2 linked regions of the Saccharopolyspora erythraea genome follow. The protein of the gene in region 1 binds, or shares a complex with, the protein of each later gene. Links are inferred from orthologs where the notes say so. Each region holds a gene or a part of one and is shown in the gene's direction. Other genes may lie near its edges.

The links. Proteins that work in one complex are often made in the same cells at the same time.
Region 2: the proteins of uvrB (region 1) and HUO13_RS33605 are in contact, whole or in part, in a crystal structure (PDB 7EGT), measured with the Thermus thermophilus proteins. The link is inferred for Saccharopolyspora erythraea from one-to-one orthologs. Residues at the interface, in WP_096411307.1 of Thermus thermophilus: Glu23, Leu25, Arg26, Asp27, Gly28, Glu29, Arg30, Phe31, Arg55, Glu326, Asp327, Phe328, Glu379, Ser382, Gln383, His398, Gly400, Arg401; in WP_096412145.1 of Thermus thermophilus: His654, Arg656, Phe657, Gln666, Asp668, Glu669, Lys680, Arg681, Leu682, Ser683, Lys685, Tyr686, Ala687.

The regions. Positions count from the first base shown.
Region 1 is NZ_CP054839.1:1,542,015-1,545,718, reverse strand. What follows is about bases 1-2,905. They hold uvrB (excinuclease ABC subunit UvrB), read left to right. Parts: upstream 1-328; coding sequence 329-2,482; downstream 2,483-2,905. Other genes in these bases: HUO13_RS07105 (FAD-dependent oxidoreductase), read left to right, coding at 2,614-2,905; HUO13_RS07115 (SPW repeat protein), read right to left, coding at 1-36. Outside these bases: more of HUO13_RS07105, read left to right, coding at 2,906-3,704. UniProt on the Escherichia coli protein: The UvrABC repair system catalyzes the recognition and processing of DNA lesions. A damage recognition complex composed of 2 UvrA and 2 UvrB subunits scans DNA for abnormalities.
Region 2 is NZ_CP054839.1:7,506,890-7,510,843, reverse strand. Bases 561-3,715 are described here. They hold HUO13_RS33605 (UvrD-helicase domain-containing protein), read left to right. Parts: upstream 561-896; coding sequence 897-3,515; downstream 3,516-3,715. Other genes in these bases: HUO13_RS33610 (DedA family protein), read right to left, coding at 561-606. Outside these bases: more of HUO13_RS33610, read right to left, coding at 1-560; HUO13_RS33600 (hypothetical protein), read right to left, coding at 3,812-3,954. UniProt on the Escherichia coli protein: A helicase with DNA-dependent ATPase activity. Unwinds DNA duplexes with 3'-5' polarity. Translocates on single-stranded DNA with 3'-5' polarity. Initiates unwinding more efficiently from a nicked substrate than double-stranded DNA.

The DNA.
Region 1 (3,704 bases):
GTCAGGATGCCCGGTGATCGGTGTACTGGTGGACATCACACCACCTCCAGAAGCGGCTGCGACCGTCCCGGTGGCGGACCTGCCGGAGCGGTCGACCCCAGTATCAGCCCGCGGCAGCCGTTCGGCATCGGCTCACCGGCAACCAGGGACGCCAGTGCCAACTGGGTTGCGGGAGGCACAGCGGCGGTCTGTGGCGGCGGTGACTCGTGTGGCGCGTGTGGCGCCTCGGAGGCGACATCGGTGCGTTGTCGGTGCCTGGGGGTAGCGTGGATGACCGACGGCGGCGACGCCGGAAGTGTCCACCCCCCAAGATCTGGTTCGGCAGGCTATGGCTTTCGCGACTGAGCACCCCGTCCTGGCCCACTCCGAGTTCCGCCCCGTGAGCGACATCCCGCGCACGGGCGGGCGGTTCCGGATGGTCAGCGACTACCAGCCCGCGGGCGACCAGCCGCAGGCGATCGACGACCTGGAACGCCGCATCAACTCGGGCGAGACCAACGTGGTGCTGCTCGGCGCCACCGGTACCGGCAAGTCGGCGACCACCGCGTGGCTGATCGAACGGGTCCAGCGGCCCACGCTGGTGCTGGAGCCGAACAAGACGCTGGCCGCCCAGTTCGCCAACGAGCTGCGCGGGTTCTTCCCGGACAACGCCGTCGAGTACTTCGTCAGCTACTACGACTACTACCAGCCCGAGGCTTACGTCCCGCAGACCGACACCTACATCGAGAAGGACTCCTCGATCAACGAGGACGTCGAGCGGCTGCGCCACTCGGCGACGTCGAACCTGCTCAGCCGCCGCGACTGCGTGGTGGTCTCGTCGGTGTCGTGCATCTACGGCCTGGGCACCCCGCAGTCGTACCTGGACCGCTCGATCCAGCTGCAGGTGGGCGGCGAGACCGACCGCGACGTGCTGCTGCGGGCGCTGGTCGACGTGCAGTACACGCGCAACGACATCGCGTTCGCCCGCGGCACCTTCCGGGTGCGCGGCGACACCGTCGAGGTCATCCCCGCCTACGAGGAGCTGGCGGTGCGCATCGAGATGTTCGGCGACGAGATCGACCGGCTGTACTACCTGCACCCGCTGACCGGTGAGGTGGTCCGCGAGGTCGACGAGGTGCGCATCTTCCCGGCGACGCACTACGTGGCGGGCCCGGAGCGGATGGAGAAGGCGATCCGCAGCATCGAGGCCGAGCTGGACGAGCAGCTGGCCAAGCTGGAGAAGCAGAACAAGCTGCTGGAGGCCCAGCGGCTGCGGATGCGCACCCAGTACGACATCGAGATGATGCGCCAGGTCGGGTTCTGCTCCGGCATCGAGAACTACTCCCGCCACGTCGACGACCGGCCCGCCGGTTCGGCCCCGGCGACCCTGATCGACTACTTCCCGGACGACTTCCTGCTGATCATCGACGAGTCGCACGTGACCGTCCCGCAGGTCGGCGGCATGTACGAGGGCGACGCCTCCCGCAAGCGCACCCTGGTCGAACACGGCTTCCGGCTGCCCAGCGCGCTGGACAACCGTCCGCTGACCTGGGAGGAGTTCGCCGACCGGATCGGGCAGACGGTGTACCTGTCGGCGACGCCCGGCCCGTACGAGATGGGCCAGGCCGGCGGCGAGTTCGTCGAGCAGGTCATCCGCCCCACCGGGCTGGTCGACCCGGAGGTCGTGGTCAAGCCGACCGAGGGCCAGATCGACGACCTGGTGCACGAGATCCGCGAGCGCGCCGAGCGCGACGAGCGGGTGCTGGTGACCACGCTGACCAAGAAGATGGCCGAGGACCTCACCGACTACTTCCTCGAGCTCGGCATCCGCGTGCGCTACCTGCACTCCGAGGTCGACACGCTGCGCCGGGTCGAGCTGCTGCGCCAGCTGCGGCTGGGCGAGTTCGACGTGCTGGTCGGCATCAACCTGCTGCGCGAGGGCCTGGACCTGCCCGAGGTGTCGCTGGTGTCCATCCTGGACGCCGACAAGGAGGGTTTCCTGCGCTCGGGCACGAGTCTGGTGCAGACGATCGGCCGCGCCGCGCGAAACGTCTCCGGGCAGGTGCACATGTACGCCGACCGGATCACCGACTCGATGCGCCACGCGATCGACGAGACGAACCGGCGGCGCGAGAAGCAGATCGCCTACAACGAGGAACGCGGCATCGACCCGCAGCCGCTGCGCAAGAAGATCGCCGACATCCTCGACCGGGTCTACAGCGAGTCGGAGGACACCGAGGAGGTGGCCGTCGGCGGTTCGGGCCGCAACGTCTCGCGCGGCAAGAAGCCCAGCGGCGAAGCCGTGGGCAGCGCCGGTCTGCTGGAGGACCGCGACATCAAGTCGATGCCGCGCGCCGAGCTGGCCGACCTGGTCCAGCAGCTCAACGACCAGATGATGAGCGCGGCCCGGGACCTGCAGTTCGAGCTGGCGGCCCGCCTGCGCGACGAGATCCAGGACCTGAAGAAGGAACTGCGGGGGATGGACGCCGCCGGCATCGAGTGAGACTCGCGGCTGGCGCCCGGTGAGACCGGACGCGACCGCACCCGGCGAGCCGGGCGACGCGTCGGCTTTTCGCGTGGCTCTCGTCCTTTTCACCGCGACCCCCGGACAATGAACGCGTCCGGGTGTCGCGGATGGGAGGGGTGTCAGGCGTGCGGATCGTCATCGCCGGTGGTGGGCTCGCGGGGTCGGCGGCCGCTTTGGCCTTGCACAAGGCGGGATTCGACGTCAGCGTCCACGAGGCGTACCGGGACGACGGCGGCGACATCGGTGCTTTCCTCACGCTGGCGAGCGGCGGAATGCTGGCCCTGGACCAGATCGGCGCCGCGGTCCCGGTGGCGCAAGCCGGTTTCGAGCTGACCTCGTTGCGCGTCACCGGCAGTGACGGGCAGCAGATCGCCGTCTCGGCCATGGGAGAGCAGGAGAATCCGCTGCGGCGCTACCGCTGCATCCGCCGCGCGGAGCTGTGCGCGGTGCTGCGCGCGGAGGTCCGGCGGCGCGGTATCCCGATCGAGTACGGCGTCCGGTTCGAGTCGTGCGCCGCTGACGGCGACGGCGTGGTCGCGCGTTTCGCCGATGGCACCAGCACGAAGGCGGATCTCGTCGTCGGCGCTGACGGCCTGCACTCGGTTGTCCGCGCAGTGGTCGACCCCGCCGCCGCTCCGAAGCGCTATGCGGGACAACAGGTCTACTACGGCTACTCCGGTCACGCCACACCGCCGCACGAGCCCGGGAGAATCGAGATGGTGCGGGGCAGCGCAAGCGCGTTCGGTTACGCGGTTTCCCCGGAGGGAAGGACTTTCTGGTTCGCGCGCCTTCCCGGACCGCTGCTGGACAGCACCGAGTCCACCGAGATGCTGCGCGAAAAGCTCGTGGCGGCCCTGAGACCGGACGCGACGCCCGCAGCGGGCATAGTCGAGGCGACCAACGAAGTACTGGCCACGAACGCGCACGACCTCGCGGCTTCGCCGCGGTGGCGCGGTCGCGGCGCGCTGCTCGTCGGGGACGCCGCGCACGCGGCATCGCCCGCGACCGGTCAGGGCGCCTCGATGGCCTTCGAGGACGCGGTGGTGCTGGCCAAGTCGCTCCGCGACTCGCCCGGCCTCGAACCCGCCCTGGACGCCTACGAGCGGCTGCGGCGTCCGAGGGTCGAGCGCAACATCGTAAACAGCGGGCAGATGAGTGCCGGGATCGACGCGAGCCACGCCGAACGCGCCGAGGATCT
Region 2 (3,954 bases), 6.0 Mb from region 1 along the record:
GGCCCGGATCAGCACGACACCGGCCCCACCGCCGCCGATGCACGTCAGCAGCAGCGCCATCCAGCCGTAGCCGACGACGCGCGCCGCCTCGCCGAGCGCCACCGCGGCCGTGGTCAGCACCGCCGCCCACAGCGCGGCGCCTACGGCCGCCAGCAGCAGGAAGCGGCGGAACGGCATGCGCAGCGTCCCGACGACGGCGGGCACCACCGCGTGCACCACGGCCACGAACCGCGTCGTGATCAGCGCCCGGCCGCCCGAGCCGTGGACGACCGCCTCGGCCGCCGCCCAGCGCTGCTCGCCGATCTTGCGCCCCGCCCAGGTGCGGCGCAGGCCCGGACCGAGCGTTCGGCCGAGCCAGTAGCCACCGGTCTGCCCGATCAGGTTGGCCAGCACCGCGACGCCGAACAGCGGCAGTGCCCACCGAGCCCCGAGCACGCCCACGGCCAGCAGCAGGGCCGCCTCGCCGGGCACCAGCAAGCCGACGAACAGGGAGGTCTCCAGGGAGAGGACAATGAGAACCGCCAGCACGCACAACCAGGGATCGAGGGCGGACGCCCAGGCCACGAAGTCCCGTATCGCGGTGTCGATCTCGGCTAACCAGGTCATGCGGACGGCTCGTTTCTGCCTCGGCTCGGTTCCGGGCGTCCGGCGGTCGCCGGACCGGCCCGGTGCGGCCGGGCGCGTCCGGCGGCGACGTGTTCCGAGGCCCGTGGCGGTCCGGCCGCGCGCCGCCGACCCGGAGGCGGTGTCGCGGGAGCGGGTGCCCGACCACGGTTGCGGTCGGCGACCCCTCGGCGGATCGGGGAAGTCCCCAGTCGGTCCCCGGAGATGGGTGGGCGCGGATGCGGGCCGGGACCGCACGGGCTGTCAGGGAGTGCCGGTAACGTGGAGCGGCGATGAGCACCCTTTTCGATCTCCCGCAGGACGGATCGTTGCGACCGGCGGAGTCCCCGTCCCCACGGCGCGGACCCGATCCGCAGGACCTGCTGGCGGGGCTGAACCCGCAGCAGCGCGACGCGGTCGAGCACAGCGGTTCGCCCCTGCTGGTCGTGGCGGGCGCGGGGTCGGGGAAGACCCGGGTGCTGACCAACCGCATCGCCTACCTGCTGGCCCAGGGCGTGCACCCGGGGCAGATCATGGCGATCACGTTCACCAACAAGGCCGCCGCCGAGATGAAGGAGCGGGTGGCCGACCTGGTGGGCCGGCGGGCGAACGCGATGTGGGTGTCGACGTTCCACTCGATGTGCGTGCGGGTGCTGCGGCGCGAGGCCAAGACGCTCGGGATGTCGTCGAACTTCTCGATCTACGACGCCGACGACTCGCGGCGACTGATCACGATCATCGCGCGGGAGCTGGAGCTGGACTCCAAGCGCTACCCGGCGCGCACGCTCTCGGTGCACATCTCCAACCTGAAGAACGAGCTGCTCACCCCCGAGGACGCCGCCGAACGGGCCGGCAACGACGTCGAGCGCAAGGTCGCGCAGGTCTACACCGCCTACCAGCGCAGGCTCGGCGAGTCCAACGCGATGGACTTCGACGACCTGATCATGCGCACGGTCGAGCTGCTGCAGGGCTACCCCGCGGTGGCCGAGCACTACCGGCGCCGGTTCCGGCACGTGCTCGTCGACGAGTACCAGGACACCAACCACGCCCAGTACGTGCTGGTCCGCGAGCTCGTCGGCACGAACCGGCCGGGCGAGCCCGACACCGACACCGATGCGAACGCCGACGAGTCCGGCGAGGAGACCGTCGAACCCGGTGAGCTGTGCGTGGTCGGCGACGCCGACCAGTCGATCTACGCCTTCCGCGGCGCGACGATCCGCAACATCGAGGAGTTCGAGCGCGACTACCCGGAGGCCAGGGCGATCCTGCTGGAGCAGAACTACCGCTCCACGCAGACGATCCTCTCCGCGGCGAACGCGGTCATCCGGCGCAACCCCAACCGCCGGGACAAGCGGCTGTGGAGCGACGCGGGCGACGGCGAGCAGATCGTGGGCTACGTCGGCGACAACGAGCACGACGAGGCCGCGTTCGTCGCCGGGGAGATCGACCGGCTGGTCGACGAGGGCGAGGCGACCTTCAACGACATCGCCGTGTTCTACCGGACCAACAACCAGTCGCGGGTGTTCGAGGAGGTGTTCATCCGCCTCGGCCTGCCGTACCGGGTGGTCGGCGGGGTGCGCTTCTACGAGCGCCGCGAGGTCCGGGACGCGCTGGCCTACCTGCGGGTGCTCGACAACCCGGAGGACACCGTCAGCCTCCGGCGGATCCTGAACGTGCCCAAGCGCGGCATCGGCGACCGAGCGGAGGCGGTGGTCGCAGCGCACGCCGAGCAGGAGCGGATCTCCTTCGCCGCGGCGCTGCGCAAGGCCGCGGCCGGCGAGGTGCCGTTGCTGAACACCCGATCGCAGCGGGCGATCGCGGGCTTCGTCGAGATGCTCGACGAGCTGCACGGGATCGCAGCGGAGTCCGACGTCGCCGACGTGCTGGAGGCGGTGCTCGACCGCACCGGGTACCGGGCCGAGCTGGAGGACAGCGACGACCCGCAGGACGCCACTCGGGTGGAGAACCTGACCGAGCTCGTCACGGTGGCGAGGGAGTTCATCGAGGCGCGGTCGCCGGAGCCGGCAGCGGTCCCGGGCGACAACGCCGAGGACTTGGGCGATGCGGCTGGGGACCCGGGCGACAACGCGCGGGACCTGGGTGAGACCGAGGACGCCACCGAGCCCGGCGGCACCGCGACCGGAGAAGAGGGTGCGCAAGCATCCGCGGAGGCGGTGGTCGCGCCTGCCGAGCCCGCCGCGGAGGACGACGACGAGGCAGCGCTCGGGCTGCCCGCCGACGACTCGCTCTCTGCGTTCCTGGAGCGGGTTTCGCTGGTCGCCGACGCCGACTCGCTTCCGGACTCCGGCGACGGCGTGGTCACCCTGATGACGCTGCACACCGCGAAGGGCCTGGAGTTCCCGGTGGTGTTCTGCACCGGCTGGGAGGACGGGATCTTCCCGCACATGCGCGCGCTCGGGGAGCCCGCGGAGCTGGCGGAGGAGCGGCGCCTGGCCTACGTCGGCATCACCCGGGCCCGGCAGCGGCTCTACCTCTCCCGGGCGCTGATGCGCTCGGCGTGGGGGCAGCCGATGACCAACCCGGCGTCCCGGTTCCTCACCGAGATCCCGGACGAGCTGATGCACTGGCGTCGCATCGAGCCAGAGCGCGCGGCCCCGCAGGTGCGCAGCACCTGGGGGCGGCGCAACAGCGGCTTCGACCGCGGCGGCTCCGACTCGGCGCAGGCGGGGCTGGCCGAGCGCGGCATGCGCTCGACTCCGGCGAAGGGCTGGAAGGACGCCGTCGCGATCAAGCTCGCCGCGGGCGACCGGGTCACCCATGACAAGTACGGGCTCGGCACGGTGATCGCGACCGAGGGCGAGGGGCCGCGCGCGACGGCGACCATCGACTTCGGCAGCTCCGGCACGGTCCGCCTGATGCTGATCGGCAGCGTCCCCCTGACCAAGCTCTGATCGAGTCCGCTGACCAAGCTTTGGCCGAGTCGGCTGACCAGGCTTTGGCCGAGTCCGCTGACCAGGCTTTGGCCGAGTCGGCTGACCAAGCTCTAGCCGAGTACCTGCCAACCAAGCTTCAGCCGAGTTCGCTGACCGCCCCCGATCAAGCTCTGGCCGAGTCCTCCTGACCAAGCTCTGACCGACGAGTCTCCGGCCGAGGATCACGCTCGGGTCCGGACGACCGCGCTTGCCAGCCTCCCGCGGCCCCGAAAGGGCGGGGATCTGGGACCGACGTGCGATGTGCGGCCAGTCGGTCAGAGCAGCCGCAGCGAGGTCACGGCTTGGCGGATGTGGTCGCGAAGCCACCGGTGCGCGGGGTCGGCGTCATTGCGCGGATGCCACGCCATGCCGACCTCCACCGGCGGGAGTTCGAGCGGCACCTCGAAGGTGTGCAGGC